Regions from separate parts of the Alloalcanivorax sp. C16-2 genome, predicted to be linked through region 4. Evidence: predicted binding sites of a transcription regulator. Region 4 holds the regulator's gene; each other region holds the start of a gene.

Region 1 (7,844 bases), 180 kb from region 4:
ATGGGTGGGGCTCAGCTCACGGCTCAGGGCGTGCAGGGTGGAGTGCGGGGCCGGCGCGCTGTGCCACAGGCCCACCACGGTATAGCCGAGCAGGGTCATCGCCAGCAGCGACCAGGCCGCCCTGGGGGGAAGGGTCAGCGCGGCGAGCAGCAGGGGCACCAATAAATAGAAGGACAGCGGATTGGCGGCGCCGCCCAGTTGCCGTACCAGGGCGAGCATCAGCAGCAGGTCCAGGGCCAGTTCGATCCCCAGCATGAGCCGTTGCCGGGGCGGTGTCAGGTTCAGGGTGCACACCGCCAGCAAGCTGGGCAGCAGCAGGGCGGCAAGACCGGCTAGCAGAGCCGGTGGCGGCAACAGATCCGGGGAGAAGCGTGGCAGGGTCAGCAGTGCCAGCGCCAGGCACACCACCAGCAGGCTGCGCAGGGCGATCAGGCGGCGTCGCCAGGTTCTGTGCGGGTTGGGGTAGGTGGTCATGGGGGGGATTGTAGCCGGGTTCGGGGTGGGGGCGTGTGGCGTTTTGTCGCAGCGGACTTCTGGGCGGGCTGTTGTTCTATCCAGGGGGCCACACCTGGACGCTCCGAGGTGAACTTCGGCGGCTACGCTCCTTTCCTGGGCGGCGGATGCATGGCTCGGCGGTTTGGGATGTGGCGTATGAAACCGCGGGTATGGTGGCGGCAGGGGCGGTTATCGGGGTTTGGCGGTGCCTTCGAGGAATTCCTGGACCAGGCCGGGGATTTTGGGGTGGTCGAAGACGCGGGTGCCGGCGAGGTCGAAGCCGGCGGCGGCGAGGGTGTCGGCGGTGGGACGGTCAAGCTGGCAGCCGCAGGCCAGGTGGCGCCACACCGGGTTGAGGCGGCGTTGCCAGCGGAGTACGCGGGGGCGGTGGCTGGCGACGTGCTCGAGCACCAGCAACTCGCCGTGGTCGGCGAGCACGCGGCGCATTTCCCGGGCGGCGCGGGCCGGGTCGGGGATGGTGCAGAGCACCAGGCAGGCGACCACGGTGTCGAAGTGGCCGTCCGGGTAGGGCAACTGGTGGGCGTCGCCTTGCAGCAAATGAAAGCGTTCCGGTGACCGCGCCTGGTCGCGGGCGCGGCCGGCCCGCGCCAGCAGGGCAACGTCCGGCTCCAGGCCGTGGATCTCGGTGGCGGCGTCGCCGTAGAGCGGCAGGTTGGCGCCGTTGCCGACGCCGATTTCCAGTACCCGGCCGCGGGCGTGGCGGATCAGGCGCTGGCGGTCCCGGTACAGGGCCCGGGTGGCGCGGTCGAGCAGCGGTGGGAAGATCCGTTCGCTATAAAAGCCCATGGTGCCGCCGGTGTCAGGCGCCGGCCCGTTCGAGGATGGCCACGAACGGTTCGCTCTTGCCGTGGCCGCGCACGATGTCCAGCAGGGTACGGCCCTGGGTGTCGGTGGCGCGAAGATCGCGGCCCTGTTCCTGGAAGAACGCCACGAAGCGTTCGAAGTCCTCCACGCGCAGGGCGCGGTAGGCCTTGAGCAGAACGTGGAAATCCGGGTTCTCGCCATCTTCCGGCGGGAAGTCCAGGAACACCTTGATCTGCTCGTCGGTCATCGGCTCGCCGATGACTTTTTGTTTGTCCTTGCGTTCAGCCATGGAAATACCTTGGTCCAGCCTGATGATTCGGGGCCGGAGATTATAGGTGCGGGACGGTTCGATTGACACCGCCAGGGGCGGGCGGGTGTCGGGGAAGGGGGTTCGGCTGGGGCGGCCCGGGTGCCGGCGGGGATTTCCGAGCCGGCGCGGACGCCGGCCCGGCTCCGCATTACTGCGCCATATCCTTGAGTTTCTTGAGCGGGCGTACCTTGACCACGGTGCGCGCCGGCTTGGCGGCGAAGGTGGTTTCCTCGCCGGTGAACGGGTTGATGCCCTTGCGTGCCTTGGTGGCCGGTTTCTTCTGGGTGACCGCCTTGAACAGACCCGGCAGGGTGAATTGGCCGGCGCCGCCACGTTTCTTGAGATGGCCTTCCATGATTTCGGTCAGCTCATCGAAAACGCCGTTGACGTCCTTCTTGGTGAGACCGGTTTTGTCGCTGATCTGAGTGATGATCTGGGACTTGGTCATCGGCTCGGCGATGGCCTTGACCCGACGCGTGGTGGATGCCGTGGCGGCCTTCTTCGCCGCTTTTTTCTTTGCAGCCATAGGATCGCTTACCCCTTAGGTTAGTGACTTCCTGCGATGAATGAATGTTCGCTTGCCTGTCAGGAGCGCCCCGGGATAGGGAGCCTCTGATTGGGTGCGCATCCAGTTATATGCCAAGCAAAACCCGGGTACAAGGCGTCCAGACCCTATTTTTTGTGTGTTTCGGCACGGATTGGCATTCATGAGGGCAGCCTGGCGCGGGGTTAGCAGGTCCAACCCCGAATCGCTATACTAGGCCGCCTTTTCAGCCACCCCCGGCGGCGCCCGGCGGTGGTCTCATCGGATACAACGACGGACAGTGGAAATGCGAAGCCATTATTGCGGTGATTTGCGGGCCTCCCACGACGGGGAAACGGTACGGTTGTGTGGCTGGGTGCACCGCCGCCGCGACCACGGCGGGGTGATCTTCCTGGATGTGCGCGACCGCACCGGCCTGGTGCAGGTGGTGTTCGATCCGGACACCGAGGACGCCTTCGCCCTGGCCGACAAGGTGCGCGGCGAATACGTGCTCCAGCTTGAAGGCCGGGTGCGTCTGCGCGACGAGGCGGTTCGCAATCCGCGCATGGATACCGGTGACATCGAGGTGCTGGGCAAGAGCCTGACCATCCTCAATGAAGCCCAGACGCCGCCGTTCGAGCTGGACGAATACTCCGCCGCCGGCGAGGAGGTGCGCCTCAAGTACCGCTACCTGGATCTGCGTCGTCCGGAGGCGCTGAAGCGCTTCCAGTTCCGTTCGCGGCTCACCCACGCGGTGCGCGCCCATCTGGAAGGCCAGGGTTTCATGGACGTGGAAACGCCGATCCTGACCCGGGCCACCCCGGAAGGCGCCCGCGATTATCTGGTGCCGAGCCGCACCCACGCCGGCAGTTTCTTCGCGCTGCCGCAGTCGCCGCAGCTGTTCAAGCAGCTTCTGATGGTGGCCGGTTTCGACCGCTACTACCAGATCGCCAAGTGCTTCCGCGACGAGGACCTGCGTGCCGACCGCCAGCCGGAATTCACCCAGATCGACCTGGAGGCGTCCTTCGTCGAGGAGGAGGACATCATGGCGATCACCGAGGCCATGGTGAAAAGCGTGTTCAAGGACATGCTCGACGTGACGCTGCCCGAATTCCCGCGCATGACCTATGAAGAGGCGATGCGTCGCTATGGCTCCGACAAGCCGGATCTGCGCGTGCCCATGGAGTTGATCGACATCGCCGACCTGATGGACGGGGTGGAGTTCAAGGTGTTCGCCGGCCCGGCCAAGGACCCGAAAGGCCGGGTGGTGGCCATGAAGGTGCCCGGTGGCGGTGACCTGTCGCGCAAGGAAATCGACGAGTACACCAAGTTCGTCGGCATCTATGGCGCCAAGGGCCTGGCCTACATCAAGGTCAACGACCTGGACGCCGGTGCCGAGGGGCTGCAGTCGCCGATCCTCAAGTTCCTCACCGAGGAGGCGATCCAGGGCATCCTGGAGCGCACCGGCGCGGCCACCGGCGATCTGATTTTCTTCGGGGCCGACAAGGCCAAGGTGGTCAACGAGGCGATTGGCGCGTTGCGCGTCAAGGTCGGCCACGAACGCGGCCTGGCCCAGGGCGAGTGGGCGCCGCTGTGGGTGGTGGACTTCCCCATGTTCGAGGAGGAGGACGGCCGCTACTACGCGCTGCACCATCCGTTCACCATGCCCAAGTGCGATCCGCAAGAGCTCAAGAGCAACCCGGAAGGCGCCCTGTCGCGTGCCTATGACATGGTGCTCAACGGCACCGAGCTGGGCGGCGGTTCAATCCGTATCCACCGTCCGGACATGCAGCGGGCGGTGTTCGAGGCGCTGGGCATCAGCGATCAGGAAGCGGACGAGAAATTCGGCTTCCTGCTGGATGGCCTCAAATACGGCGCGCCGCCCCATGGCGGCCTGGCCTTCGGCCTGGACCGCATGGTGATGCTGATGACCGGCGGCGAATCGATCCGCGACGTGATCGCCTTCCCGAAAACCCAGACCGCCGCCTGCCTGATGACCGACGCGCCGTCGCCGGTGGATAATCAGCAGCTTCGGGAAGTGGGTATCCAGGTTCGTAAGGACGATAATTAAGGCGCTGACACGCTTGCACGCATCACGCCGGCACGCTAAAACCGCGGGCCTCGATCAACAGCGTGCGAGCATGCAAGCGTGTTGCGTGCAAGCGGAGGTTATTTATGGCCGGTCATAGCAAATGGGCCAATATCAAGCACCGTAAGGCGGCTCAGGACGCCAAGCGGGGCAAGATCTTCACCAAACTGATTCGCGAGATCACCGTCGCCGCCCGCATGGGCGGCGCGGAGATCAACGACAACCCGCGCCTGCGCGCCGCGGTCGACAAGGCGCTCGGCAACAACATGACCCGGGACACCATCGACCGGGCCATCAAGCGCGGCGCTGGCGGTGACGACACCTCCAACATGGAGGAGATCACCTACGAAGGCTACGGCAAGAACGGCGTGGCGGTATTGGTGGAAACCATGACCGACAACGTCAACCGGACCGTCTCCGAGGTGCGTCACGCCTTCTCCAAGTTCGGCGGCAACCTGGGCACCAGCGGTTCGGTGGCCTTCCTGTTCACCAAGCGTGGCGAGTTGTTCTTCGAACCCGGCGTGGACGAAGAGAAGCTGATGGAAGCGGCCCTGGAGGCCGGCGCCGAGGACGTGGAAGAGAACGAGGACGGCAGCTATCTGGTGATCACCGCGCCGGACAAGAGCTTCGGCGAGGTGGTGGACGCCCTGCGCGAAGCGGGCCTGGAGCCGGCGGACGCGGAAGTCACCATGAGCCCCTCCACCCGCGCCGACCTGGACGCCGACACCGCCGAGACGGTGAGCAAGATGATCGACCTGTTGGAAGACCTGGACGATGTCCAGAACGTCTACACCAACGCCAACTGGCCGGACGAAGAATAACCCTTTCGCGACTAAAGCGGTACGCCGCCCGGTCGCTTCTACGGCGAGAATGCCATTGTAGGAGCGACTTTAGTCGCGAGTCGCGATACCTCGGTCACTCCTACTGGACATAAGAACAGCAGGCAGGTTAGATAGACCTGCCTTTTTTATAGAGCGGCCACAGGCGCACCATGACCATTCTGATGGGCATCGACCCCGGCTCGCGCCACACCGGCTACGGGATCATCGAGCAGGTGGGAAATCGCACCACGGCGGTGGATTTCGGCACCATTCACACCACCGGTGCCGAAATGGCGCCGAGGCTGGGGGAGATTTTCGCCGGGCTGCGCCAGGTGATCGCCCTGCACCGGCCCGACGAAGTGAGCATCGAAAAGGTGTTCATGGCCCGCAACCCGGATTCCGCCCTGAAACTCGGCCAGGCCCGTGGCGCCGCCCTTACCGCGGTGGTGCAGGGCGGCGTGCCGGTGTTCGAGTATTCCGCCCGCCAGGTAAAGCAGGCGGTGGTGGGGCGCGGTGGCGCGGAAAAAGCGCAGGTGGCGGAAATGGTGCGCCATCTGCTGAAACTGGAAAAGCGCCCGCAATCGGACGCCGCCGACGCCCTGGCCATTGCCCTGTGCCACGCGCACATGCGCGTGTCCCTGGCGCGGCTGGGCGGCGCCACGGCGGTGCGGCGCGGACGGATACGGTGATCAGGCAGCCATGATCGGACAACTGAAAGGCATACTCATCGAGAAGCGACCGCCCCAACTGCTGCTGGACGTGGGCGGCGTGGGCTACGAGGTGGAGGCGCCGATGACGGTGTTCTACGACCTGCCCGAAGCCGGTGGCGAGCTGTTGTTGCACACCCATTTCGTGGTGCGCGAGGACGCCCAACTGCTGTTCGGGTTCGCCAGCCGCTACGAGCGCGAACTGTTCCGCAGCCTGATCAAGGTCAACGGCGTGGGGCCGAAGATGGCTCTGGCGATCCTTTCCGGCATCGAGGCGGACCGGCTGGCGGCCTGTATCCGTGACCAGGACACCACCTCCCTGGTGAAGGTGCCTGGCATCGGCAAGAAGACCGCGGAGCGGCTGGTCATCGAAATGTCCGACCGGCTGGATAAGCTGGAGGGCGGGCCGGCGCGCCTGCCCGGGCCGGTGGTGCTGGACGGCGCGCCGGACGCCCGCGCCGACGCCATCGCCGCCCTGGAGGCTCTGGGCTACCGTAATAAGGAAGCGGCCGCCGCGGTGGGGCGCGCCGCCGATGACGGCGAGGCCGGTAGCGAGGAACTGATTCGCCGGGCCCTGCGAACTCTGGCAAGGTGATTTCCCATGGACAATGACCGCCTGATCAGCGCCGATGCCGTGGATGGCCGCGAGGACCAGCAGGACCGCGCCATCCGTCCCGCCAGCCTGGCGGACTACCACGGCCAGCCCAAGGTGCGCGAGCGCCTGGAGATCTTCATCGATGCCGCGCGCGGGCGTGGCGAGGCGCTCGACCATACCCTGATTTTCGGTCCGCCGGGGCTGGGCAAGACCACCCTGGCGCACATCATCGCCCGGGAAATGGGCTCGGAACTCAAGTCGACCTCCGGGCCGGTGCTGGAAAAAGCCGGCGACCTGGCCGCCATCCTCACCAATCTGGAGGAGGGTGACGTGCTGTTCGTGGACGAGATCCACCGGCTGTCCCCGGTAGTGGAGGAGATCCTCTATCCCGCCATGGAGGACTACCAGCTCGACATCATGATCGGCGAGGGCCCCGCCGCCCGCTCCATCAAGCTGGACCTGCCGCCGTTCACTCTGGTCGGCGCCACCACCCGCGCCGGTCTGCTCACCGCGCCGTTGCGCGACCGCTTCGGCATCGTTCAGCGGTTGGAGTTCTACAACGTTGACGACCTGGCGGGCATTGTCGCCCGCTCCTGCGAGATTCTCGCCATCGCGGTGGACGACGACGGTGCCCGCGAAGTGGCCCGTCGCGCCCGGGGCACGCCACGCATCGCCAACCGCCTGCTGCGCCGGGTGCGTGATTATGCCCAGGTAAAAAGCGATGGCCGCATCACCGGTCCGGTGGCGGAAAGTGCCCTGGACATGCTGGAAGTGGACAGCCATGGCCTGGACGGCACCGACCGCCGCCTGCTGAACATGATGATGCACAAGTTCGATGGCGGTCCGGTGGGGCTCGACTCCCTGGCCGCCGCCCTTAACGAGGACGCCGGCACCCTGGAAGAGGTGGTGGAACCCTACCTGATTCAGCAGGGCTTCATTCAGCGCACCCCGCGCGGACGACAGGTGACCAACCATGCCTGGCGTCACTTCGGCCTGCGCGCTCCGAGCCGGGAAGGTGATTTGTTTAAATGAGTGCAAAATCTTCGCCAACTTCGGAATTTGTCCTACCCGTTCGCGTCTACATCGAAGACACTGACGCCGGTGGCATCGTCTACTACGTGAACTACCTGAAGTTCATGGAGCGGGCGAGAACCGAATTCATGCGCTCGCTGGGGTATCAGCATTACGCCCTGGCGGAAGAGAATTTTCAGTTCGTCGTGCATTCCTGTCAGGTGCGTTATCACAAGCCCGGCCGGATCGACGATGACCTGCGGGTGAGCGCCCGTTTAACGCATCTGGGCCGCGCCACCCTGCTGTTCGCCCAATCGGTGACCCGGAATGGGGAACTGCTGTGCGAGGCGCAGATCAAGGTGGCCTGCGTGAGCGCCGATGGCATCAAGCCCAAGGCGCTGCCGAAGCCCTTGTTTGCAAAGTTCAAGGCTCAAGTCGAGGAGTTGGGGTAAATGGATGACGCATCGT
Region 2 (7,844 bases), on a different contig from region 4:
GCGCCGCGTTGTGGCAGTTGGCGGTGAGTCTGGTGCCCACCGCGTTCGCCATCGCCATGCTGGGTGCCATCGAGTCGTTACTGTGCGCGGTGGTGCTGGATGGCATGACCGGCCGTCGCCACAGCGCCAACAGTGAGCTGCTGGGGCAGGGCGTCGGTAACCTGGTGGTGCCCCTGTTTGGTGGTATCACCGCCACCGCCGCGATTGCCCGGTCGGCGGCCAATTACAAGGCGGGTGCGCAAACCCCCCTGGCCGCCATGCTGCATGCGCTGGTGGTGCTGCTGGCGATGGTGGCGCTGGCGCGCTGGCTGGGCTATCTGCCGATGCCGGCCATGGCGGCGTTGCTGCTGCTGGTGGCGTGGAACATGAGCGAGGCCCCCAAGGCCGTGCGTCTGGTGCGCCGGGCTCCCGCCAGTGATGTGCTGGTGTTCCTGGTCTGCTTTCTGCTGACCGTATTCGTGGATATGGTGGTGGCGATCACCGCCGGGGTCCTGCTCGCCTCGCTGCTGTTCATGCGTGACATCGCCGCCATGACCCGGGTCGGCGACATGACCGGTTCGGCACGGCTGGCGCCCTACGGCCTGCCGGAAGACTGGGGTGTCTTCAAAATCAGTGGGGCGTTGTTCTTCGCCGCCGCCGACCGGGTGTTCGGCGAATTGGCGGCTCTCGCCGGAGAGCGCCGTGTGCTGGTGCTTTACATGGATGGCGTGCCGGTGATGGACGCCGGCGGTCTGGCGGCGCTGCAGCGGTTCCTGGCGCGTTGCGAGGAAAGCGGCACCCGGGTGCGTATCGCCGATCTTCAGTTCCAGCCGCTCAAGACCCTGGCGCGGGCCGGCGTGACGCCCCGTGAAGGGGTTTACTCGTTCCACTCCACTCTGGAGGAAGCTCTGCGCGCGCCGGCCTGAGGCCGGCGCTTTACGCTATTTTGCGATTGGTCCTCTTGTTTTCGCGGGTCGCCATCGGCATCACTAGGGGCACCCCAAGTTATTCGTTCCACCCACGCAGGGAGAGACCATGAGCGAGAAGCAGCCCTTTCTCACCGATATAAAAACCATCCGCGAGCGGGCGCGCGAGCACATCGAGCGCGGCGCCGTGACCGCGGGCTACGCCGCCGATCGGGAAACCGTGCTCAGCCTGCTCAATGAGGCGCTCGCCACCGAGATCGTATGCACGCTGCGCTATAAGCGGCACTACTACATGGCGGATGGCCTCAACGCCAGCATCGCCGCGGATGAGTTCCTGGAGCATGCGCAACAGGAGCAGCAACACGCCGATTGGCTGGCCGAGCGCATCGTGCAACTGGGCGGCGAGCCCAATTTCTCCCCGGAAGGCCTGCAGAGCCGCTCCCACGCGGAGTACGTGGCCGGCGATAGCCTCAAGGAAATGGTCAAGGAAGACCTGATCGCGGAACGGATCGCCATCGACAGCTATCGGGAGATTGCCACTTACCTGGGCGACAAGGACCCCACCACCCGCCGCATCATGGAAGAGATTCTGGCTCAGGAAGAGGAACACGCCGACGACATGGCGGCGATTCTGGAGTCGCTCTAATCGGTACGGCATCACCAGCGAAGGGAGGACATGGCGTGATCAAACCGGAACGCGAACGCCGCCACGGCAAGGCGGTGGCGGGTATTCAGGTGCGCACCAATCAGGAGCGGGAACTGCGGCCGGAAGACGCCCAACTGGACCGCCTGTGGGAAAAATTCAACGATGAACGCCTGGCCGAGACGATCCCGGACAAGGCCGCCGGATCGCCGGTGTACGGCGTCTACACCGAGTATGAAAACGGCGCCGAGGGCGACTACAGCGTATTGGCCGGTGTCGAGGTAACGGATGAGACGAAGGTTCCGGACGATTTCGCCACCCTGACGCTGGAGGCCGGCGAGTATCTGGTTTTCCGGGCGCAAGGCCGGATGCCGGAAACCGCCATGGAGGCCTGGAGCCAGGTATGGCACTACTTCGAGGCGGAAGATGCCCCGCAACGGGCCTTTCTCACCGATTATGAGGTTTATGAGGGCACCGATCGGGTGACCCTCTATGTGGGTATCCGTTGACTCAGCGCACCCGCCGGCCCCGGTAGATCACCGGTTTGTCGCTGGCGGGGGCGGTCTCCGATTTCCCGGAGGCTGGTGCTTCCGGGTCCGGTAGCGGCTGGCCACGATACATGCGCCGGGCCGGTCTCGCGACCGGCTCCGGCGCCGCTTCCGGCTCCCCCGCTTCTTCGTCGATGCGCGCCATCAGGCGTTTCAGTTCCGCCGAGGCGCTGCGCTCGGCGTAGGCCTCCAGTTCCTCGCGCAAATCCGGGTCAGTCAGCGACAGACGGGCCCCGAATTCGTCGCGGATCAGCCGCCGGCATTGGTTCACCAGCGTCACCACCCGGTAATGCATCAACCAATGGGCGTTGATTCCTCCCCCGCTCATGCTCTTCGCTCCGTGACATCGGCTTGAGAAGCCAAGCAGTTTCCGTGCCAGAGCGGCTTTATTTCCCCTTGTTGGCGAGCATGGGTTTCAGGAAGTGGCCGGTGTGGCTGCCCTTGGTTTTGGCGACCTGCTCGGGTGTGCCCTCGGCAATAATCTGCCCGCCGCCGTCGCCGCCTTCCGGGCCCAGGTCCACGACCCAGTCGGCGGTCTTGATCACGTCCAGATTGTGCTCGATCACCACGATGGTGTTGCCGTGGTCACGGAGCCGGTTGAGCACATCCAGCAGCAACTGGATGTCCTGGAAATGCAGGCCGGTGGTCGGCTCATCAAGAATATAGAGCGTGCGACCGGTATCGCGGCGAGACAGCTCCCGGGCCAGCTTGACCCGCTGCGCCTCGCCGCCGGACAGCGTCGTGGCCGCCTGGCCCAGCTTCACGTAGCTCAGGCCCACGTCGAGCAGGGTCTGCAGGCGTCGCTGCAGTGCCGGCACCGCGTCAAAGAATTCGCGGGCTTCCTCGATGGTCATTTCCAGCACTTCGTAGATGTTCTTGCCCTTATAGGTGACCTCCAGGGTCTCCCGATTGTAGCGTCGCCCTTCGCAGACCTCGCAGGGCACGTAGATATCGGGCAGGAAGTGCATTTCCACCTTGATCACGCCGTCACCCTGACAGGCCTCGCAGCGCCCGCCCTTGACATTGAAGCTGAAGCGGCCGGGCTTGTAGCCCCGGGCACGGGCTTCCTGGGTGCCGGCGAACAGCTCCCGCACCGGCGTGAAAATGCCGGTGTAGGTGGCCGGGTTGGAACGCGGCGTGCGGCCGATCGGGCTCTGGTCGATGTCCACCACCTTATCCAGGTGCTCCAGCCCCTCCAGGCTTTCGTGGGGCGCGGCTTTCAGGGTGCTGGCCTTGTTCAGTTTGGTGGCCGCGAGCGGGTAGAGAGTACGGTTGATCAGCGTCGATTTCCCCGACCCGGACACCCCGGTAATGCAGGTGAACAGCCCCAGCGGCAGATTCAGCGGGTGGCCCTTGAGGTTGTTGCCGGTGGCGCCGAACAGGGTCAGCCAGAGGTCATCCTCGTTACGGCGGCGCTCGGCGGGTACTTCGATGCGCTTGCGCCCGGAAAGGTAATCGCCGGTGAGCGACTGTTTGTTGGCGGCGACCTGCTTCGCGGTGCCCTGGGCCACCACCCGGCCGCCGTGCACTCCGGCGCCGGGGCCGATATCAATGACGTGATCGGCGGTGCGGATGGCGTCCTCGTCGTGTTCCACCACCAGCACCGTGTTGCCCAGGTCACGCAGCCGGGTCAGGGTATTCAGCAAACGCTCGTTATCACGCTGATGCAGGCCGATGGATGGCTCGTCGAGCACGTACATCACCCCCACCAGGCCGGCGCCGATCTGGCTGGCCAGGCGGATGCGCTGGGCTTCGCCACCGGACAGGGTCTCGGCGCTGCGCTCCAGGGTCAGATAGTCCAGGCCCACGTTGACCAGGAACTGCAGCCGGTCGCGGATTTCCTTGAGAATCTTCTCGGCGATCTCGCCACGGCTGCCGCTCAGTTTGAGACTGTCGAAGTAGTCGAACGCCCGGCCCACCGCCAGGCGCACCAGGTCCGGCAGGTTGGTGTCGCCGATGAACACATGGCGGGCGGCCTCACGCAACCGCGAACCGTGGCAGCTGGGGCAGGTTGAGGTGGACAGATAGCCGGCCAGCTCCTCGCGCACCGCGTCGGATTCGGTCTCCCGGTAGCGGCGCTCCATGTTCGGGATGATGCCCTCGAACGGATGGTTGCGCTTGATGATATCGCCGCGATCGTTGAGGTAGCGGAACTCCACGCTTTCCTTGCCGGTGCCGTACAGAATCTTGTGGCGCACCGTTTTGGGCAGCTTGTTGAAGGGCTGATCCATGTCGAAGCCCAGGCTCTGGGCCAGGGCGTTGAGCATCTGGAAGTAATAGACGTTGCGGCGGTCCCAGCCGCGGATCGCGCCTTCGGCAAGGGACAGCTCGTCGCTGGTGATCACCTTGTCCTCGTCGAAGAACTGCTTGACGCCGAGGCCGTCGCAGCTGGGGCAGGCACCGGCCGGATTGTTGAACGAGAACAGACGGGGTTCCAGCTCCGGGATCGAGTAGCCGCAGTGTGGGCAGGCGAACTTGGCGGAGAAGGTGATCTCCGGGTTGTCGTCGTCCAGCGGCTCGCCGTCCATGGAGGCGATGATGGCGATGTCGTCGGCCAGGTTGAGGGCGGTCTCGAAGGACTCCGCCAGCCGGTTCTGCAGATCGCCGCGCACCTTGAAGCGGTCCACCACCACCTCGATGGTGTGCTTCTTGTTCTTGTCCAGGGTGGGGGCCTCGTCCAGATCGTAAATGCGGCCATCCACCCGGGCGCGAATGAAGCCCTGGGCGCGCAATTCGTCGAACAGGTTCAGGTGCTCGCCTTTTTTCTCGCGGATCACCGGCGCCAGCAGCATCAGCCGGCTGCCTTCCTCCATGGTCAGCACCTGGTCGACCATCTGGCTGATGGTCTGCGCCGCCAGGGGGGTATCGTGCTCCGGGCAGCGTGGTTCGCCCACCCGGGCGAACAGCAGCCGCAGATAATCGTAGATCTCGGTGATGGTGCCCACCGTGGAACGCGGGTTGTGGCTGGTGGACTTCTGCTCGATGGAAATGGCCGGGCTCAGCCCCTCGATGTGGTCCACGTCCGGCTTTTCCATCATCGAGAGGAACTGCCGGGCGTAGGTGGACAGCGACTCCACGTAACGGCGCTGCCCCTCGGCATACAGCGTGTCGAACGCCAGGGACGATTTGCCGGACCCGGACAGGCCGGTGATTACCACCAGCTTATCGCGGGGAATGTCGAGATCCACGTTCTTCAGGTTATGGGTGCGCGCGCCCCGAACCAGAATGGTATCCATGAGATGGCGAGCCCTCGGCTACTGTCAAAATGAACAGTGCAGTATAGGGGAAATACCGTGAACGGGGAAAGAAGGCGGGCACACGCCGACACCGGCCGGGTCGGCCCGGCGTCGGAATGATCAGAGGTTTTCCTGGGCCCAGTTCACCGCCTGCAGGCGGTTGGAAGCGTTGATTTTCTTGAAGATGTTGTAGATGTGGGTCTTGATGGTGTGCGGGCTGAGGCTGAGCACCTTGGCGATTTCGGAGTTCTTGGCGCCGGTGGCCATCACCTTGAGCACCTCGATTTCGCGGTCGGTAAGGTTGACCTCGTTGCGGGCGAAAGTCTTGTTGAAGGCCCGGCTTTTGACCAGGTACTGCTGCAACACCTTGCGCGGGAACCACAGTTCGCCCTTGAACATGGCCTTGATGCCCTTGGTCAGCAGGTCCTGCGGGCAATCGTGCTGGAAGCCGCCGTTGACCATGGGGAGTCCGGCCAGACGCGACAGATCGTCCTCATGATCGACGTTGAAAACACCGATCAGAATATCGTTGGGCAGCCGTTTGTCCGCATCCATCAGGCGGGCGATCACCTGATTGACGTCCACCGAATGAAAATCCACCAGGAACAGGTTCTGTTCCACCCCGGCGAGGTCGTCCTCGTTAACCTGATCCACGGACTTGATGGCCGTGGCGGGGATCGACGCCTTGTCGAGAAACTCGGTGAGCAGGGCGTTCTGAAGATGCTGGCCACCGACCACGTACACCTTTTGTATCGTTGAAGTATCCATCAATTCGTCCATGATGCATCCCGGAAAACCCGGGGGGGAGCTAAGAAGAAAAACTGAATCAAGTCATCAATTTATCACCGCTTTAGCGGGGCTTCAATTTACCATCATTCCCAGGGGCGGCATCATCCCCGTCGTCCGCTAATCTGATACACTCCAGTCCCATTTCCGTATCCTTGATGCTTGACCATGACGGACGCTTCCCGGGCCGCCTTGCGGCGCACCGAACTTTCCACCACCGGCTCCCTGGCCGCGATCTTCGCATTGCGCATGTTCGGCCTGTTCATGATTCTGCCCGTGTTCGCCGTGTACGGGGAGCGACTGGACGGCGCCACCCCCCTGTTGATCGGCACCGCGATCGGCGCCTATGGCCTGATGCAGGCCATGCTGCAGATCCCTTTTGGCATGCTTTCCGATCGCTTCGGCCGGCGCCCGCTGCTGCTGGCGGGCCTGCTGTTGTTCGTGGCCGGCGGCGCGGTGGCGGCGCTTAGCGATACCATCCATGGCGTGATTCTGGGCCGGGCGTTACAGGGGGCCGGCGCCATCGCCAGCGTGATCATGGCCCTGATCGGCGACGTGGTCAGCGAGCAGCGCCGCACCCGGGCCATGGCCCTGATCGGCATGTCGGTGGGGGGCGCCTTTATTCTGGCGCTTATCCTGGGGCCGTTGCTGGCCCACTGGCTGGGCCTCAGCGGCCTGTTCTGGCTGACCGTGGTGCTCGGCATCCTGGCCATGGGCGTGGCGTTCGGCGTGCCTTCGCCCCAGGTGCGCGCCGCCGAGCCGTTGCCGGCGGCCCAGCGTTTTGGCCGCGTACTGGGCGATCCCAACCTGCGCCGTCTGGACCTGGGCATCATGGTGCTGCACCTGACCATGACCGCCTCCTTCGTGGTGTTGCCGCAGATCCTCAAGCAGCGCCTGGGGTTGGACCTGCAGCAGCACAGCCTGCTTTATCTGGCGGTACTGGTGACCAGCTTTCTGGCCATGGTGCCGCTGATTATTACCGCCGAACGACGTGGCGCGATGCCAGTCAAGCGCCTGGCGGTGAGCCTGCTGATCGTGGCCGAGGTGTTGCTGGTCCTGGCCGGCGGCACGCTCTGGCACTTCGTGTTGGCGCTGTTCGTTTACTTCATGGCCTTCAACCTGCTGGAGGCGCTGTTGCCTTCCCTGGTTGGCCGGGCGGCGCCGGCCGGTACCCGGGGCACCGCCATGGGGGTGTATTCCACCAGCCAGTTCCTGGGCGTGTTCATCGGTGGCCAGGTGGGTGGCGCCCTGTACCAGTGGGTGGGCGCGGAAGCGGTGTTCCTGGGCTGTGCCCTGCTGGCGGTGGTCTGGCTGGCTTGCCTGTGGGGCATGCGCGAGTTGCCCAAGCTTGATAACCGTGTGATCCACCTGGAGAACCGCCAGGACTGGGGCGAGGTGGCGGCCCGTTTGCGCGGGGTGCCCGGGGTGCTCGAGGCGGTGGTGGTGGCTGAGCAGAGCCTGGCCCTGCTCAAGGTGGACAATAAACAGCTTGATGAAGAGGCGCTGGCGGCCCTGGCCGGCGAGGTGCGCAAGCACTCCTGACGGGGGTTACGCCGGCGAGCGCAAAGCGGCACAATGGTCGGTCTTGCACCGGCCCGCGCCGGTGGGTCGTCTTAAGAGATTGAGGGAGTGAACAGCCATGGCGAGAGGCGTCAACAAAGTCATTCTGATCGGCAACCTGGGCGCCGATCCGGAAACCCGGTTCATGCCCAGCGGCGGCGCCGTG
Region 3 (7,844 bases), on a different contig from region 4:
CGTGTCCCCGGGCGCCCTCGGCGCCGCCAGCAATTGCGTGGCCATGCGCCCGCCCATGGACTTGCCTCCCACCCAGAGCGAGCCGCTGGTGTCCGCCGCCACCGCCTCCAGCACCGCCCGGAAGCGAGCCAGCAGTTTCGGCGCCCGGTCCGGCGGCGCCTTCACGCCTTCCTCCCGGCGCCGTGCCATGTAGTCGAATTCAAAGCGCGCCACCGCCACGCCCCGCTCCGCCAACAACGTCGCCATGCGCGCCATGAACGGGCTGTCCATGGGCGCGCCGGCGCCGTGGGCCAGAACCAGGGTGGCCCGGATCGGGCCCTCGGGTCGATTCCACAGCGGCGTGGAAACATCGGTCATATCGGGGCTCTCCGGGGGTGGTGAATCGGGGCCGCTAACCGTCCCACAAATGCAGTTGCCCGGCCAGCCCCGGTGGCCGGAAAGCACCGGTGTCCAGGGTGAAGGCTTCCCGGGGCGCCAGACCGGCGCGCTGGCAGGCGGTGCGGAAACGCCGCGAAAGCAATTGCGCCCAGGGCCCCTGGCCCCGGTGGCGATGATGCCAGGCGCTGTCGTAGACGGCGCCGCCGTGCAGCTCCCGCACCGTGGCCATCACCTTGCCGGCCCGGTCCGGATAGTGGGTTTCCAGCCACTCCTCCCAGAGCCCGCCCAGTTCGTGGGGCAAACGCAGGATCACATAGCCGGCGCTGCGCGCGCCGGCGGCGGCCACCTGCTCGACGATGTCCTCCATTTCATGGTCGTTGATGAAGGGAATCAGCGGCGCCACCAGCACCGTCACCGGTACCCCGGCACGGGCCAGCTCACGGACCGCCCGCAGCCGCTCCCGGCCGCCGCTGGCGCGGGGCTCTAGCTGACCCTTGAGGCGGTTGTCCAGGGTGGTCACCGACACCGCCACCGAGGCGCGCCCCTCCCGGGCCATGGGGCCGATCAGATCCAGGTCGCGCAGCACCAGGGCGCTCTTGGTGATCAGGCTGAACGGGTGCCGGCATTCGCTGAGCACCTGCAGGATCTCCCGGGTGATGCGGCGCTCCCGCTCCACCGGCTGGTAGGGATCGGTGGCGGTGCCGATGACCAGGGGACGGCACTGGTAGCCGGGCTTGCGCAGGGTATCGCGCAGCACCTCGGCGGCGTTGTCCTTGCAGAAAATCTCGCTCTCGAAGTCCTGCCCCGGGGATAGATCCACATAGGCGTGATTGGGACGCGCGAAACAGTAGATGCAACCGTGCTCGCAGCCCCGGTAGGGGTTGAGGCTGGTGTCGAAATGCAGGTCCGGGCTCTGGTTGCGGGTGAGAATCGAGCGGGCGATCTCCCGATGATAGCGGGTGGGCCGCGCCGCCGCCGGTTCGTCATGCTCGCTGTGAGTCACCGCGAAGCGGCCGGGGCGCCGGTTCAGGGTGCCACGATTGGACGTGCTGGTGGCCATGGGAAAGCTCCGGAATACTGTTCTTATGGACAGTATATCCAGGGCGGACGGGACTGCAACGTGTTACCCCCCGGAGCGGTGGGGATCGCGACTGAAGTCGCTCCTACGGGGGCTCCCCTGTAGGAGCGACTTCAGTCGCGATTGGTCGGGGCGGTGCTCAGTGCGGGCGCACCGGCTGCACCAGCACCCAGGGCATCACCACCACGGTCCACAGTTCCTGGCCGGCCTCGAACCAGGCCCGCGCCTGTTCGTCCTGGACGCCGTCCACGCGCCCCTGGGCACGCCACTGCTGGAGCTGCCCGGCCCGGTCCTCGGCGAACGCCACCGCCACCTCGATCAGGTCCAGGTCGCCGGCCACGGCCACGGTCTGGCCCCGGGCAAAAAACGGCTGCAATTCCGCCCAATGGGCGCGGGCGGTTTCCTGGTTGAGCTTGGCTTTGAGGATGTCCGTGTCGCGGGTGTCGGCCATGGCGGGTCCTCCGGGGTTGGCGGGGGCGCCATTATGGGGACCAGGGCCGCAAAAAGAAACGCCCGCCTGGGGAGGGCGGGCGGGGCTGTACCGGGCCGAATGAACTTCCTTGTTCTTTCGCGTCCTTGCAAAACCACTATAAGAGCGGCGACGCCGGTTATCGATCAGACATTTGCTCTGATTCGTGTAGGAAATTCGCTATTCCCACTGTATGTTCGCGCCGACATCGGGGACCAGGTCGCCATCCCGGTCGAACAGCTCCAGCCGCGCGCCCCGCTCGTCCAGGCTGACCCGGGAGAAGGCGTCACGGCTGTACACCGGCCCCGGTACCCGCACCTTGCCCAGGGACGGCTTCCACAGGCCGCGCAGGCGGTGGTTATCGCGGATCATCGGCCGGTACCAGCGGAACGCCATCAACGCCGTGGGCCAGAACAGTCCGGAGCAGATCCAGGCGTGCAGCGGCGCCTTGCCGAAGCCGTCCAGGCGCGCGTACAGGGACGCGTGTACATCGCCGCTGAGCACCAGTAGCCGCCGCGCGCCACTGGCGCGGATGCCGTCCAGCAGCCGCTGGCGCTGGGCGCGGAAGCCCTCCCAACTGTCCTCGCCACGAAACGGCCAGCGCTGTTCGGGAAACAGCGGCACCGAGGAGACCAGGCATTTGACCCGGTCCGGGCTGTCGTTAAGCCAGGCCAGCACCGCCTCCTCCTGCTCCCGGGACATAATGTCGCGCTGCCAGGGCCAGCGGCTCAGGGCGCGCTCGGTGCGCAGATCCATCAGGAAGAAATCGGCACAGCCCCAACGGAAGCGATACCAGAGCCGCTCCGGATCCCGGTCCAGGCGGCTGCCCGCGGCGTTCAGGGGAACCGCCGGGGAATGGGAAGCCTGATAGATCTGGTAGGCCTTCATGGCCGCCGGGTACTTGCTGGTCCACAAATCCGGGTTGGCCCGCGCCGGCCAGTTGTTCTCGATCTCATGGTCGTCGAGGATCATATGGTGGTTGTGATTGGCCATCAGCCGGCGGATATTGGGCTGGCCGAAGCTCTGCCGATAGAGGTCGAAGTATTGCTGTTGGGAGGAGGCGGCGCCCAGCTTCCAGGTGGCGTCGGCGTAGACCTGGTCGCCGGCGTACATGACGAAGTCGGTATGCCGGTCGGCGGTCTGCCGGCCCATGACGTCGAAGATACGGTCGGCGCGATCGTCCTCCACCTCGTGATCGAGGCCGACGAAGCGATAGCAGCAGGAACCGAACAGGAAACTCACCGGCGCCCAGTCGTCCTCCGGCGCGGTGCGAAAGTGCCCGAGGGGCAGGCGGTGCCAGTCGAGCTGGGTGTCGACGGTGTCCGCCTTGTCCACATAGCCGGCCTGGTATTCATAGCGGGTGCCGGGACGAAGATCGCGCAGCACCACCACGCCGCTGCTGTCGAAATTACCGTTGATGCGGAAGTGCCGGGGCCCGCGCCAGTGCGGCTCGCCCACCGCCCGCCAGCGGATGCGGCCATGGGGCGCTTTGCGGCCGGCCGGCAGGGCGGCGGACGGCATCACGCCGAGGATGCGGATATGGGTGCGACCGGCGGTGCCGACGATCGGCCCCACCGCGAATGGTGCGACAGGTGTGGTCAAGGTTCCCTCCCCGGGCCATCGCTGATTGAGCCCCCGCATGCGCGCTGCTAGCATCCATAAAGGCCAACGACGGGATACCCTTTATTTTGATGCAGGACGCGGTTTCTTACCTTCTGCGGTTCGCCGTACTGACACTCCTGATCGGGCTCCTTCCCGCCCCCGCGTGGAGCCAGGAAAGCGCCGTGATCGACGGCCAGACCGACACTCTGCGACCTTACGCGGCCCTCGGTTATTTTTGTTCGCCCCCGGAACAGTCCCCCGCTCTGGAAGCCCTGAAAAGCGACCCGGACGCCTGGCCCTGGCGGCGCGCCACCGGCATGCCCAACCTGGGCTTCACCGCCGACCAGTGCTGGTTCCGCCTGCCGGTGCGCAACGCCTCCGACCAGCCGCTGCGGGAATGGCTGGTGGTGGAGTATGCCATGCTCGGCGAGCTGGACGTGCACGTGCTCGACGGCGACCGGGTGGTGGCCGACTACCGCAGCGGCATGGACCGCCCCTTCAACGTGCGCCCGGCACCGGAAGCGCTGCCGGCGTTTCCCCTGGACCTGCCCCCCGGCGCCGAGCGTACCGTGCTGATGAAGGTATCGTCGCCTCATAGCATTCAACTGCCCCTGCGGCTGATGAGCAAGTCCGCCTACGACCAGTCGCTGCTCAGCCACACCCTGGTCCAGGGCGTGTTCTTCGGCGGCATGCTGGTGATGATCCTCTATAACCTGTCGCTGTTCTTCTCGATCCGCGAACGGGCCTATCTGCTGTACGTGCTCTGGTCCCTGGCCATCACCCTGTTCATGGCGGTGCTGCACGGCTACGCGCAGAAGTACCTGTGGCCCGGTTCGGCGCTGCTCAGCCAGTACGTGCTGCACTACCTGCTGCCGGTGCTGGTGATCCTGCCGTCGCTGTTCACCCTGCATTTCCTTGATCTGCCGGCCCGGGCGCCGCCACTGGCGCGCCTGCTCAAGGGGCTGGTGACCACCGGCGTGGTGCTGCTGCTGGCGGCGCCGTTCGTGAGCCGCCAGTGGCTGATTCCGGTGGCCGTGCTGGCGGTGCTGGCGATGGACTTCAGCATCCTGCTGGCCGGGTTGCTGCGCAGCGCCGCCGGCGACCCGGACGCGCGTATCTTCACCCTGGCCTGGCTGTGCTTCATTGTCGGCGCGGCGGCCATGTCGCTAAACAAGTACGGCGTGCTGCCACGCACCGACCTCACCGAGAACCTGTTGCAAGTCGGCGTGTTCCTGGAGGTGATTCTGCTGTCGCTGGCCCTGGCGCGCCGTATCAACCGGCTCAAGGAGGCCCACGCGCTGTCGGTGCGCGACAAGGCCATCGCCGAGATGGACGCCTTCAAGGCCGGCGCCCGCAACCAGGCCAAGAGCGAGTTCCTGGCCACCATGAGCCACGAAATCCGCACGCCGATGAACGGTATCATCGGCATGACCGACCTGCTGCGGCGCACTGATTTGAGCGGCCAGCAGGCCCAGTACGTGGACACCATCCACCAGTCCACCCAGTCCCTGGTCACGGTGATCAACGACATTCTCGACTACTCACGCATCGAATCCGGCAAGCTAGAGCTGGAATACCAGGACGTGGATCTGGAGCAGTTGCTGGATGACTGCGTGCGGCTGTTCGCGGTGCGCGCCACGCAAAGCGGTGTGTCGCTGTATACCTACATCGATTCCCGGGTACCCCGGCGCATCCGCACCGACCCGATCCGGGTCAAGCAGATCCTCACCAACCTGCTTGGCAACGCCTACAAGTTCACCGAGCGGGGCCAGGTGGCACTGCACCTGGGCGTGCGCCAGCCACCGGACGAACAGGGCCATTGCGTGATCATGCTGGAGGTGGTGGACACCGGCATCGGCCTGGACGAGGCCCAGCAACAAAATCTGTTCCAGGTGTTCGGCCAGTCCAGCCGCGGCGGCCGCCACCGCCAGCAGGGCGCCGGCCTGGGCCTGACCATCTGCAAGCGGCTCACCGAACTGCTCGGCGGCGAGATCGGCGTGTCCAGTTCGCTGGGCCGGGGCGCCACCTTCTGGGTAACCCTGCCCACCGTGGCCCGGGAGCCGGCGCGACCGGAGAAGGCCCTCACCGGCCACCGCGTGCTGATGATCAACAACGATCCGTCCCTGGCCCTGAGCCTGTCGCAACTGATGACCCGCTGGGGCCTGACGGTGCAGGAATACGCCGATTGCGAGCAGGCCCTGGCCGGCCTGGACGCCGACGAAGCGTCGGCGGACCTGCTGCTCGCCTCGGAAGCCAACCTGGCCCGCCGCGAGGATCTCAAGGTGATCCGCGAGCGGCTCGGTAATCCACCGCTGCTGATCCTGCAGGCCACCGGCGCGGAGATCACCGGTGAGCTGCCCGGCGACCTGCTGCTGGTGGAAACGCCGGTGTCGTCCCGGGCCCTCAAGCACAGCCTGTGCACCCAATTGCGCGAGCGCGAGGAAGCGACCAACCCGGTGGTGGCGCCTCCCCCCCGTGGCCACCCGAGCCTGTCGCGGCTCAATGTGATGGTGGTGGAGGACAACGCCGTCAACCAGCTGGTGATCGACAGCATCCTGCGCTCGATCGGCATCCAAGCCACCCTGCTTACCGACGGTGGCCAGGCGGTACGGCGCATGGAATCCAGCCCGGGCAACTGGGACGTGATCTTCATGGACTGCGAAATGCCGGTGCTGGACGGCTACGCCGCCACCCGCGAGATCCGCCTGCTGGAAACCCGGCTGGACGTGGACCCGTGCTGGATCATCGCCCTTTCCGCCCACGCCACCGGTGACTACGTGCAAAAGGCCCGCGACGCCGGCGTGGACGATTACCTGAGCAAGCCGGTATCGCGCAACCAGGTGCTGGAGGCGCTGCAGCGCAACCGCGCCATGAGCGGCGGCTGACCCGCCCCAACACTCGGTAGGAGCGGCTTCAGCCACGATCCGGCCTGGCAGTTTCAACCGCGCGTCGGGGCCAGTATCATAGCGGGCCTGATTTCCCGTCGAAGACTGAAGGCCCCATGAGCGAACAACCCCGCAAGATCCTGGTCACCAGCGCCCTGCCCTACGCCAACGGCCCGATTCACCTGGGCCACCTGCTGGAATACATCCAGACCGACATCTGGGTCCGCTTCCAGAAGCTGCGCGGACAGCAATGCACCTATGTGTGCGCCGACGACGCCCACGGCACCGCCATCATGCTCAAGGCGGAGGAAAAGGGCATCAGCCCGGAGCAGCAGATCGCCGAGGTGAAGGCAAGCCACGAACGGGACTTCGCCGATTTCCAGATCCGTTTCGACAACTACTACAGCACCCACAGCCCGGAAAACCGGGCGTTCTCCGAGATGATCTTCCAGCGCAACAAGGACGCCGGCTACATCATTGAAAAGGAGATCACCCAGCTTTACGACCCGGAAAAGGGCATGTTCCTGTCCGACCGCTTCGTGCGCGGCACCTGCCCGAAATGCGGCGCCGAGGACCAGTACGGCGACAACTGCGAAGTGTGCGGCGCCACCTATTCACCGTCGGAGCTGATCGCCCCCTACTCCGCGGTGAGCGGCGCCACGCCGGTGGAAAAACAGACCACGCAGCTGTTCTTCGACCTGCCCCAGTTCGAGCCCATGCTGCGCGAATGGACCCGCTCCGGCTCGCTCCAGGAAGGGGTCGCCAACAAACTGCAGGAATGGATGGAAGACCTGCAGCCCTGGGACATCTCCCGGGAAGCGCCCTACTTCGGTTTCGAGATTCCCGGCTACCCGGGCAAGTACTTCTATGTCTGGCTGGACGCACCGATCGGCTACATGGCCAGCTTCAAGAACCTGTGCGACCGTGAAGGCTGGGACTTCGACGAATACTGGAAAGCGGATTCCAGCGCCGAGCTGTATCACTTCATCGGCAAGGACATCATCAACTTCCACGGCCTGTTCTGGCCGGCCATGCTGGAAGGCGCCGGGCTGCGCAAACCCACCGCCATCTACAGCCACGGCTTCGTCACCGTCAACGGCGCCAAGATGTCCAAGTCACGCGGCACCTTCATCATGGCGCGCACCTACCTGGACCATCTGGACCCGGAATATCTGCGTTATTACTTCGCCGCCAAGCTCAACAGCCGGGTCGATGACTTCGACCTCAACCTGGAAGACTTCGCCCAGCGGGTGAACACCGACCTGGTCGGCAAGGTGGTCAACATCGCCAGCCGCACCGGCAACTTCGTGAAGAAATTCGGCGGCACCCTCAGTGCCCACCCGGACAACCCGCTGCTGGTGCAGGAAGCGCAGCAAGCCGCCGCCCATATCGCGGCCTTCTACGAGCAGCGCGAGTTCGGCAAGGCGATGCG
Region 4 (7,844 bases):
TTTCCTTGCCGGGCAGGATTTCATAGTGGGCGTCCCAGTCGTGGTCCGGGTCCACCCCCATGCGGTTGATCAGCTGGGCCTGGGCCTTCTTCTTTTTATAGGCTTCCCGTTCTTCCTTGGGCAGTGACCGGGTATAGGCGGCCTCCTTGGCACGCTCCTTGGGCGTGGTCTTCTTGGCGCCGCCGCTCACCGGCAGGTCGCGCACGTGGCCAACGCTGGACTTGACCACGAAGTCGTCGCCCAGATAGCGGTTGATGGTCTTCGCCTTGGCCGGCGACTCCACGATTACAAGGGACTTACCCATTCGTTGCTCACCCGATCATGCTACGGATACTCAAAAGAAACCTCCGATGCCTGCCCGCCGCGCCGGGATCGCCGTGCGCCGGGGCGCCGTCGGAGGTTCGCCGGGGACGTTTGCGACCCCCGGCGGGCGCCTATTTAGACAGCGCCGGTATTGTCCGGTCAAGCGCCGACGCGGCGCGGCGCCGGCGGCGACACCCCACCACGGCCCGGGCCGGCGGTGGCCAAAGCCCCGTGCGACAAGGCTTTGCGCGCTTCGACGAGGTGGGCTGGCGGGGCGCCGCGAGGCGGTTATACTGAGGCCCTTACAACGAGCCGCTGGAGGAAATACCGTGACCGCACCCTACCGCAAGGTCCTGGTGGCCATAGATTGCAGCGATGAATCCGCCGAGGTGCTGGCCCGCGCCGCCGGCGTCATCGAGGGCACCGAGGGGGAACTGCATCTGATCCATGTGATCGAGCCGCTGGCCCTGGCCTACGGCGCCGATGTGCCCATGGACGTCACCGATCTGCAGAGCGGCCTGGTGAAACAGGCCCAGGAAACCGCCTGCAAGTACGCGCGCCAGTACCAGGTGCCCAAGGAACGGGTGCACGTGGAGCTGGGCTCCATCGAGAAGACCATCGTCGACAAGGCGGACACCCTGGGCGCCGACCTGATCGTGGTGGGCAGCCACACCCGCAGCGGCCTGGCACTGCTGCTGGGCTCCACCGCCCGGGGGCTGGTGCCCGGCGCCCATTGCGACGTGCTGGCGGTGAAGATGGATCGCAAGAAGAAGGAATAGACCGGCGGCCCGCTCCGCACGGCCCGGGGTGATCGCGGCTGAAGCCGCTCCTACGGGAGCCCCGCCCACCGTAGGAGCGAATCGCGATCACCGTCAGGTGAGCTGGGCGTTGCCAGTGGTGCCCGGCGGGCAGTGATTCCACCGGTAGAGCAGATCGGCCAGCGCCCGGGCCTGCTCGCGCAACGACACCAGCTCCGCCTCGCTGTCCCGCTGGCCGCTGAACACCGGCACCTTGCGCAGGCCCGCCGCCAGGGCCTGGTCCGGGCTCTGCATGCGCCGCACCTCCACCGCCCAGCGGATCTGATGCACCAGCATGTGGAAAAACGCCAACCGCGTGGCCAGACTGTACGGCGTGTCGCGATCGTCGTCGAAATCCTTGAAATCAAGCCTGGCCAGCACCGCCTCACGGGCGGCGTCCGCCACCCGGATGGTGGCGCCCCGGGTCCGGCCCAGCAGCATGGACAGGGTCCCGAACACCTCCCCCGGGGACACGTAGTAGAGCACCGTCGGCGAGTCCTCGTCGCCCAGCACCACCAATTGACCGCGCAGCAGAAAATACAGGGAAGACGGCACCTCCCCGGCGCGGATCACGGTATCGCCAGGGCCCGCCTCGATGATCTCGGTGCGCGCCAGCAGCCGCGCGCGCTGGTCGGCATCGTCGCGGGCCACCTCGTTGAAAAACGGCACCCCGGCGAGCAGCGCCTCCACCCGGTGGTGATCCGAATCCTGCCAGGATGCATGCTTCATGGTTGCTTCCGATCCCCTTGAAAGACCCAATGCTAGGCGCGGCGACCGACAAAAGCGATGCCCGAACGCGTGAAGGGGCTTTTAAAAGTACTGGACATATAATACTGTTCATATTATCAGTATGGGTCATGACGGGCATGGCCCCAAGGAGGACGTTATGAGCAGCACCCTTACCGCACGCCAGCAGCAGGTACTGGACTGCATCCGTGAATCACGCCAGGAAACCGGCATGGCGCCGACCCGCGCCGAAATCGCCGAACGCATGGGGTTCCAGTCCAAGAACGCCGCCTCCGACCATCTGCGTGCCCTGGAGCGTAAAGGCTATATTCGCCTGCACGGCGACCGCTCGCGGGGCATCCAGCTGCTCGAGGCCGCCCTGGAGGCCGAGGACGAGCTGCCGGTGGTCGGCAAGGTGGCCGCCGGTACGCCCATCGAGGCCATCGAGAATGTGGAGCGCACCGTGCCGGTGCCCCAGGGCCTGTTCCGCCAGCGCCCCACCTACCTGCTCAAGGTACAGGGCGACAGCATGGTCGAGGCCGGCATTTTCGACGGCGACCTGATCGCCGTGCGCAAGAGCCAGACCGCCCGTTCCGGGGAGATCGTGGTGGCGCGCATTGACGACGAGGTCACGGTGAAGACGCTAAGACTGAACAAGTCCAGCGCCACCCTGCTGCCGGCCAACGATGCCTATGAGCCGATCCGGGTGCCCGCCGACGAGCTGATGATCGAAGGTATTTTCGTGGGGCTGATTCGTGACCCGAACCGCCATTAACCGTCTCGCCACGGCGTTCGCGCTGAGCCTCGCCCTGGTCGCCTCCGGCTGCCAGAGCGATCCGGCGCCCGCCTCCGGGACGGCCGATAAGAGCCACGCCATGACGGACACTCGTTTGCTTGCTCCCTGTCCATCGTCGCCCAATTGCGTATCCAGCCTGGCCGACGATGACCGCCACCGGGTGGCGCCGCTACCCGGCGCCGGCCACCGTGATGCCAGCCTGGCGCTGCTCAAGGACACCCTGAGCGAGCTGCCCCGCGTGCAGTTCGAAGCGGTGGGGCCGGCGCGAATCCAGGCTCGCTTCACCTCGCGCCTGATGCGTTTCGTGGACGACGTGACCTTCTACGTACACGAGGACGGGGTGATCGAGGTGCGCTCCGCCTCACGGCTGGGTTACTGGGACCTGGGCGCTAACCGGCGCCGGGTGGAGGACCTGCGCGAGCGGCTGAACCGCCGCCTGACACCGGGGGCCGCCCAGGAGCAGGCGTCATGACCGCGCCGCGATGGGCCGACATCGGCGTCAACCTGGGCGACAAACAATTCCGCGATGACACCGACGCGGTGCTTGAGCGCGCCCGCGAGGCCGGTGTCACGCGGTTGCTGCTCACCGGCACCAGCGTGGCGGAATCCCGCCAGGCCCTGAGCCTGTGCCGGGACTACCCGGATCGGGGGCTGCGCGCCACCGCCGGCATTCACCCCCATAACGCCCGCTTTTTCGACGACGATGCCCTGGCGGAGCTGGGTGCCCTGCTGGACGAACCGGAGGTCACCGCCGCCGGCGAAATGGGCCTGGACTTCAACCGCGATTTTTCGCCGCGCCCGGCCCAGGAGAAGGCCTTCGAGGCCCAGTTGGCCCAGGCCGCGGCCCGGGGGCTACCGGTGTTTCTGCATCAGCGGGACGCCCATGACCGTTTTCTGCCAATGCTCAAGGCCTGGCGCGACCGGCTGCCCGCCGCCGTGGTGCATTGCTTCACCGACAACCGCCGGGCGCTGTACGACTACCTGGACCTGGACTGCCACATCGGCATCACCGGCTGGGTGTGCGACGAACGCCGTGGCCGGGAGCTGGCCGGGCTGGTCCCCGACATCCCCGCCTCCCGGCTGCTGGTGGAAACCGACGCCCCCTACCTGCTGCCCCGGGACCTGCCGGAGCCGCCGCCGGTGAAACGCCGCAATGAACCCTGCCTGCTGCCCTGGATCGGCCGGCGGCTGGCCGCCCTGCGCGGCGAGACCCCGGAGGCCCTGGCCGCCCTCACCTTCGCCAACAGCCGGGTATTGTTCGGCGACCAGGGCGACTAAGCCGCCGAGGGGCCTTCCACGATAATGCCCTGGGCGGCGCAGAAGGCTCGCAGCGCCGGCTCGGTGGCATCCGCCACCGTGAGCCGGGCGGTGACCGCCTGCCCGTAGTCCACCGCCTCCAGGCGAGCGCCGTTCTGATCACACCAGTGGCGCAGGGGTTGCTCGTCGGCGAAGCCCAGGGTCAGGGTAAAGGCGCTTTCCGGCACCTGTTCCACCACCTCCATGGCGGACAGCACCGCCTCGGCGGCGCCGGCGTAGGCGCGCACCAGCCCGCCGGCGCCCAGCTTGACGCCGCCGAAGTAGCGGATCACCACCACCATGACGTCGCCCACGCCCTTGTGCTGAATCACGTTGAAGATCGGTTTGCCGGCGGTGCCGGAGGGTTCGCCGTCGTCGTTCATGGCGCCGTGGCCAGAGTTAGGCGCGCCGATCAGCCAGGCGTGGCAGTGGTGGGTAGCGTCCGGGTAGCGGGCGCGGGCCTCGTCGAGCACGCCCTGCCCTTCCTCCCGGCTGCGCACCGGGCGCAACCAGGCGATAAAGCGGCTTTTATTGATCTCGATCTCGCGGTCCACCGGACCGCCTGGCACCGGATAGGTCACGATACCGTGAGCACCACGGCGCCGTGGGTTTTGCGCGCTTCCATGTCCTGGTGGGCGCGGCCCACGTCCTTGAGGTCGTAGATCGCCGGGGCGGCGGGGGCCAGGGTGCCGTCCTGGAGGGCGGCGAAGAACTCGGCGGCGACCTGATCGCGGCGCGCCAGGTCACCAATGTAATGGCCAAGCATGGGGCGGGTGACAGTGAGGGAGGCGGCGGCCAGGCGCGGCATGGCCAGCGGCTCCACCGGCCCGGAGGACTGGCCGAAGTTGACCAGATGACCGCGCGGGGCCAGGCAATCCAGGGAGCCATAGAAGGTGTCCTTGCCCACCGAATCATAGGCCACGTCGACTCCCTTGCCGCCGGCGATTTCCTTCACCGTGCCAGCCACGTCCTGCTGGCGGTACAGGATCACATGGTCGCAGCCGCCGGCGCGGGCCTGCTCGGCCTTGGCGTCGCTGCCCACGGTGCCGATGACGGTGGCGCCGAGGCGGTGGGCCCACTGGCACAGCAACTGGCCGACGCCACCGGCGGCGGCCTGGATCAACAGAGTGTGTTCCGGGCGCAAGGCGAACACGTCGGTCATCAACACCCGGGCGGTGAGCCCGCGCACCATCATGCCCGCCACCAGGGTATCGTCCAGCCCGTCCGGCAGAGGCACCGCGTTGTCGGCCTTGATCAACCGTTCTTCCGCGTAGGCGCCGTAGCCGTGGGCAATGTAGGCGACCCGGTCACCGACCCGGAAGCGATCCACGCCCTCGCCCACCGCCAGCACCTCGCCGGCCCCTTCCAGGCCGGGCACGCCGGGTAGCGGCAGGGTCTGGTAAAGGCCGGAGCGCACATAGATGTCGTGGAAGTTGACGCCCACGGCGGTTTGTTTGAGATGCAGCTCGCCGGGGCCGGGCTCGCCTACCTGGATGGATTCGGGTTTCAGAACCTCGGGGCCGCCGGGTTCATGCATGACCATGGCGATCGGCATGGGAACTCCTTGAATCGATTTGATGGGGCGAATTGTAGCATCGGCGCGTGCGGGGTGTTCGACGGCCATCGCGGCTAAAGCCGCTCCTACGGCGACGGCGTGTCTGATTGCGGTAGGAGCGGCTTCAGCCGCGATACCCACCCCGCTAGCGCATGAAGCCTTCCTCGCGCAGCTTGTGAATCCTGTCGCGCACGGCGGCGGCCTGCTCGAACTCCAGGTTCTTGGCGTGCTCCATCATCTCCGCCTCCAGCTTTTCGATGTCCTTGGCCACCTCCGCCGGAGAACGCGCCACGTACTTTTCCTTGTCCTCGGCGACCTTGCGGGTGCGCTTGCGCTCCGGCTGGCCGGCGCCGGTGGTGTAGGCGTCGTCCATGATGTCTCGCACCTGCTTCTTGAGCGCCTGGGGGGTAATGCCCCGTTCCTTGTTATGGGCGATCTGCTTGTCGCGGCGGCGCTCGGTTTCGTCCATGGCGCGGCGCATGGAACCGGTGATCTGGTCGGCGTAAAGAATGGCGCGACCGTTGATGTTGCGCGCCGCCCGGCCAATGGTCTGGATCAACGAGCGCTCTGCGCGCAGGAAACCTTCCTTGTCGGCGTCGAGGATCGCCACCAGGGCCACCTCCGGCATGTCCAGCCCCTCGCGCAGCAGGTTAATGCCCACCAACACGTCGAACTTGCCCAGGCGCAGGTCGCGAATGATCTCCACTCGCTCCACGGTGTCGATGTCGGAGTGCAGGTAGCGCACCTTGACGCCGTGCTCGTTGAGGTACTCGGTGAGGTCCTCGGCCATGCGCTTGGTCAGCGTGGTAACCAGCACCCGCTCGCCTTTCTCCACGGATTCGCGCACCTCGCCGAGCAGGTCGTCCACCTGGCTGCCCGCCGGGCGCACCTCGATGGCCGGGTCCACCAGGCCGGTGGGGCGCACCACCTGTTCCACCACCTGGCCGGCGTACTTCTCTTCATAGGGGCCGGGCGTGGCGGAAACGAACACCATCTGCGGCGCCAGCCGCTCCCATTCCTCGAATTTGAGCGGCCGGTTGTCCAGGGCCGAGGGCAGCCGGAAGCCGAACTCCACCAGGGTTTCCTTGCGCGAACGGTCGCCTTTGTACATGCCGCCAAGCTGGGGAATGGTGACGTGGGATTCGTCGACGATCAGCAGGGCGTCGTCGGGCAGGTAGTCAAACAGGGTGGGCGGCGCCTCGCCGGGCTGGCGACCGGAGAACAGGCGTGAGTAGTTTTCCACGCCATTGCAGTAGCCCAGCTCCTGGAGCATTTCGATGTCGAAGCGGGTGCGCTGCTCCAGCCGCTGGGCTTCCACCAGCTTGTTGTTGTCCTTGAGGATCTTGAGCCGGTCGGCCAGTTCCTCCTTGATCATTTCCACCGCCTTGAGCACGGTTTCCCGGGGCGTGACGTAGTGGCTCTTCGGATAGATGGTGATGCGCCCCACCCGCTTGATCACCTCGCCGGTGAGCGGATCGAAGATGCTGATGTCCTCGATCTCGTCGTCGAACAGTTCGATGCGCACCGCCTCTTTCTCTTCCTCCGCCGGGAAGATGTCGATGACGTCGCCGCGCACCCGGTAGGTGGCGCGGCGGAAATCCATCTCGTTGCGGGTGTACTGCAGCTCCGCCAGGCGGCGCAGCAGATCGCGCTGATCAATATGGTCGCCGCGCACCAGGTGCAGCACCATGGCATGGTAGCTGGCCGGGTCGCCCAGGCCGTAAATGGCGGACACGGTGGCGACGATGATGGTGTCGCGCCGTTCCAGGATCGCCTTGGTGGCGGACAGCCGCATCTGCTCGATGTGCTCGTTCACCGAAGCGTCCTTCTCGATAAAGGTGTCCGAGCTGGGGACGTAAGCCTCCGGCTGGTAGTAATCGTAGTAGGAGACGAAGTACTCCACCGCATTCTCCGGGAAGAACGCCTTGAACTCCCCGTAGAGCTGGGCGGCCAGGGTCTTGTTGGGTGCCAGGATGATGGTGGGCCGCTGCACCTCCTGGATCACGTTGGCCATGGTGAAGGTCTTGCCGGAGCCGGTCACGCCGAGCAGGGTCTGATGGCCCAGACCGTCGTGAATGCCTTCCACCAGGCCGGCGATGGCGGTGGGCTGGTCGCCGGCGGGCTGGTACTCCGAATGCAGGTTGAACGCGGTGTCTGCCATCGTCGTCTCTGTAAAATTAGGAAAACTGTTGGCGCCGAATCCGGCGGCGGCGGGCGCGCCCCGGGGCCACGCCGAACCAGGGCTGGCGGTAGTCGGCTGACCACCTGATGGCGGTGATCGGGATCGCCCGTGGCCTAGGAGGTGGCGGCGGAATACGGTAATATCAATGACCCACTCCGCGCCACCAGCGCGGCCAGTACTCATTAGAGA

Evidence for each region. The regulator LexA, encoded in region 4, represses DNA repair genes until DNA is damaged. The targets are predictions, from matches to a motif close to TACTGTNTANNTANACAGTA.
Region 1: a site for LexA is predicted at 5,165-5,184, ahead of ruvC (crossover junction endodeoxyribonuclease RuvC). Genes of this name have one in related genera too.
Region 2: a site for LexA is predicted at 5,352-5,371, ahead of uvrA (excinuclease ABC subunit UvrA). Genes of this name have one in related genera too.
Region 3: a site for LexA is predicted at 1,454-1,473, ahead of ACLD02_RS09175 (PA0069 family radical SAM protein). Genes of this name have one in related genera too.

Annotation. Positions count from the first base shown of each region.
Region 1 is NZ_JBKFTL010000002.1:295,947-303,790, reverse strand. Features, by position in the region: gene ACLD02_RS11645 (sensor histidine kinase) at 1-474, opposite strand, end outside; gene ACLD02_RS11640 (class I SAM-dependent methyltransferase) at 685-1,302, opposite strand; gene ACLD02_RS11635 (PA4642 family protein) at 1,316-1,609, opposite strand; gene ACLD02_RS11630 (HU family DNA-binding protein) at 1,779-2,156, opposite strand; gene aspS (aspartate--tRNA ligase) at 2,461-4,224, shown strand; gene ACLD02_RS11620 (YebC/PmpR family DNA-binding transcriptional regulator) at 4,329-5,063, shown strand; gene ruvC (crossover junction endodeoxyribonuclease RuvC) at 5,234-5,752, shown strand; gene ruvA (Holliday junction branch migration protein RuvA) at 5,763-6,365, shown strand; gene ruvB (Holliday junction branch migration DNA helicase RuvB) at 6,372-7,397, shown strand; gene ybgC (tol-pal system-associated acyl-CoA thioesterase) at 7,394-7,828, shown strand; gene tolQ (protein TolQ) at 7,829-7,844, shown strand, end outside.
Region 2 is NZ_JBKFTL010000007.1:62,474-70,317, reverse strand. Features, by position in the region: gene dauA (C4-dicarboxylic acid transporter DauA) at 1-905, shown strand, start outside; gene ACLD02_RS18775 (bacterioferritin) at 1,015-1,551, shown strand; gene ACLD02_RS18770 (effector binding domain-containing protein) at 1,587-2,057, shown strand; gene ACLD02_RS18765 (hypothetical protein) at 2,059-2,424, opposite strand; gene uvrA (excinuclease ABC subunit UvrA) at 2,483-5,332, opposite strand; gene ACLD02_RS18755 (LuxR C-terminal-related transcriptional regulator) at 5,453-6,112, opposite strand; gene ACLD02_RS18750 (MFS transporter) at 6,287-7,660, shown strand; gene ssb (single-stranded DNA-binding protein) at 7,758-7,844, shown strand, end outside.
Region 3 is NZ_JBKFTL010000001.1:1,984,815-1,992,658, reverse strand. Features, by position in the region: gene ACLD02_RS09180 (alpha/beta family hydrolase) at 1-357, opposite strand, end outside; gene ACLD02_RS09175 (PA0069 family radical SAM protein) at 392-1,438, opposite strand; gene ACLD02_RS09170 (DUF2288 domain-containing protein) at 1,596-1,907, opposite strand; gene ACLD02_RS09165 (alkaline phosphatase D family protein) at 2,106-3,527, opposite strand; gene ACLD02_RS09160 (7TM diverse intracellular signaling domain-containing protein) at 3,710-6,412, shown strand; gene metG (methionine--tRNA ligase) at 6,529-7,844, shown strand, end outside.
Region 4 is NZ_JBKFTL010000002.1:113,516-121,359, forward strand. Features, by position in the region: gene topA (type I DNA topoisomerase) at 1-304, opposite strand, end outside; gene ACLD02_RS10750 (universal stress protein) at 633-1,082, shown strand; gene ACLD02_RS10755 (cyclic nucleotide-binding domain-containing protein) at 1,176-1,829, opposite strand; gene lexA (transcriptional repressor LexA) at 1,987-2,601, shown strand; gene ACLD02_RS10765 (DUF1499 domain-containing protein) at 2,702-3,094, shown strand; gene ACLD02_RS10770 (TatD family hydrolase) at 3,091-3,900, shown strand; gene ACLD02_RS10775 (IMPACT family protein) at 3,897-4,499, opposite strand; gene ACLD02_RS10780 (quinone oxidoreductase family protein) at 4,496-5,473, opposite strand; gene uvrB (excinuclease ABC subunit UvrB) at 5,619-7,634, opposite strand.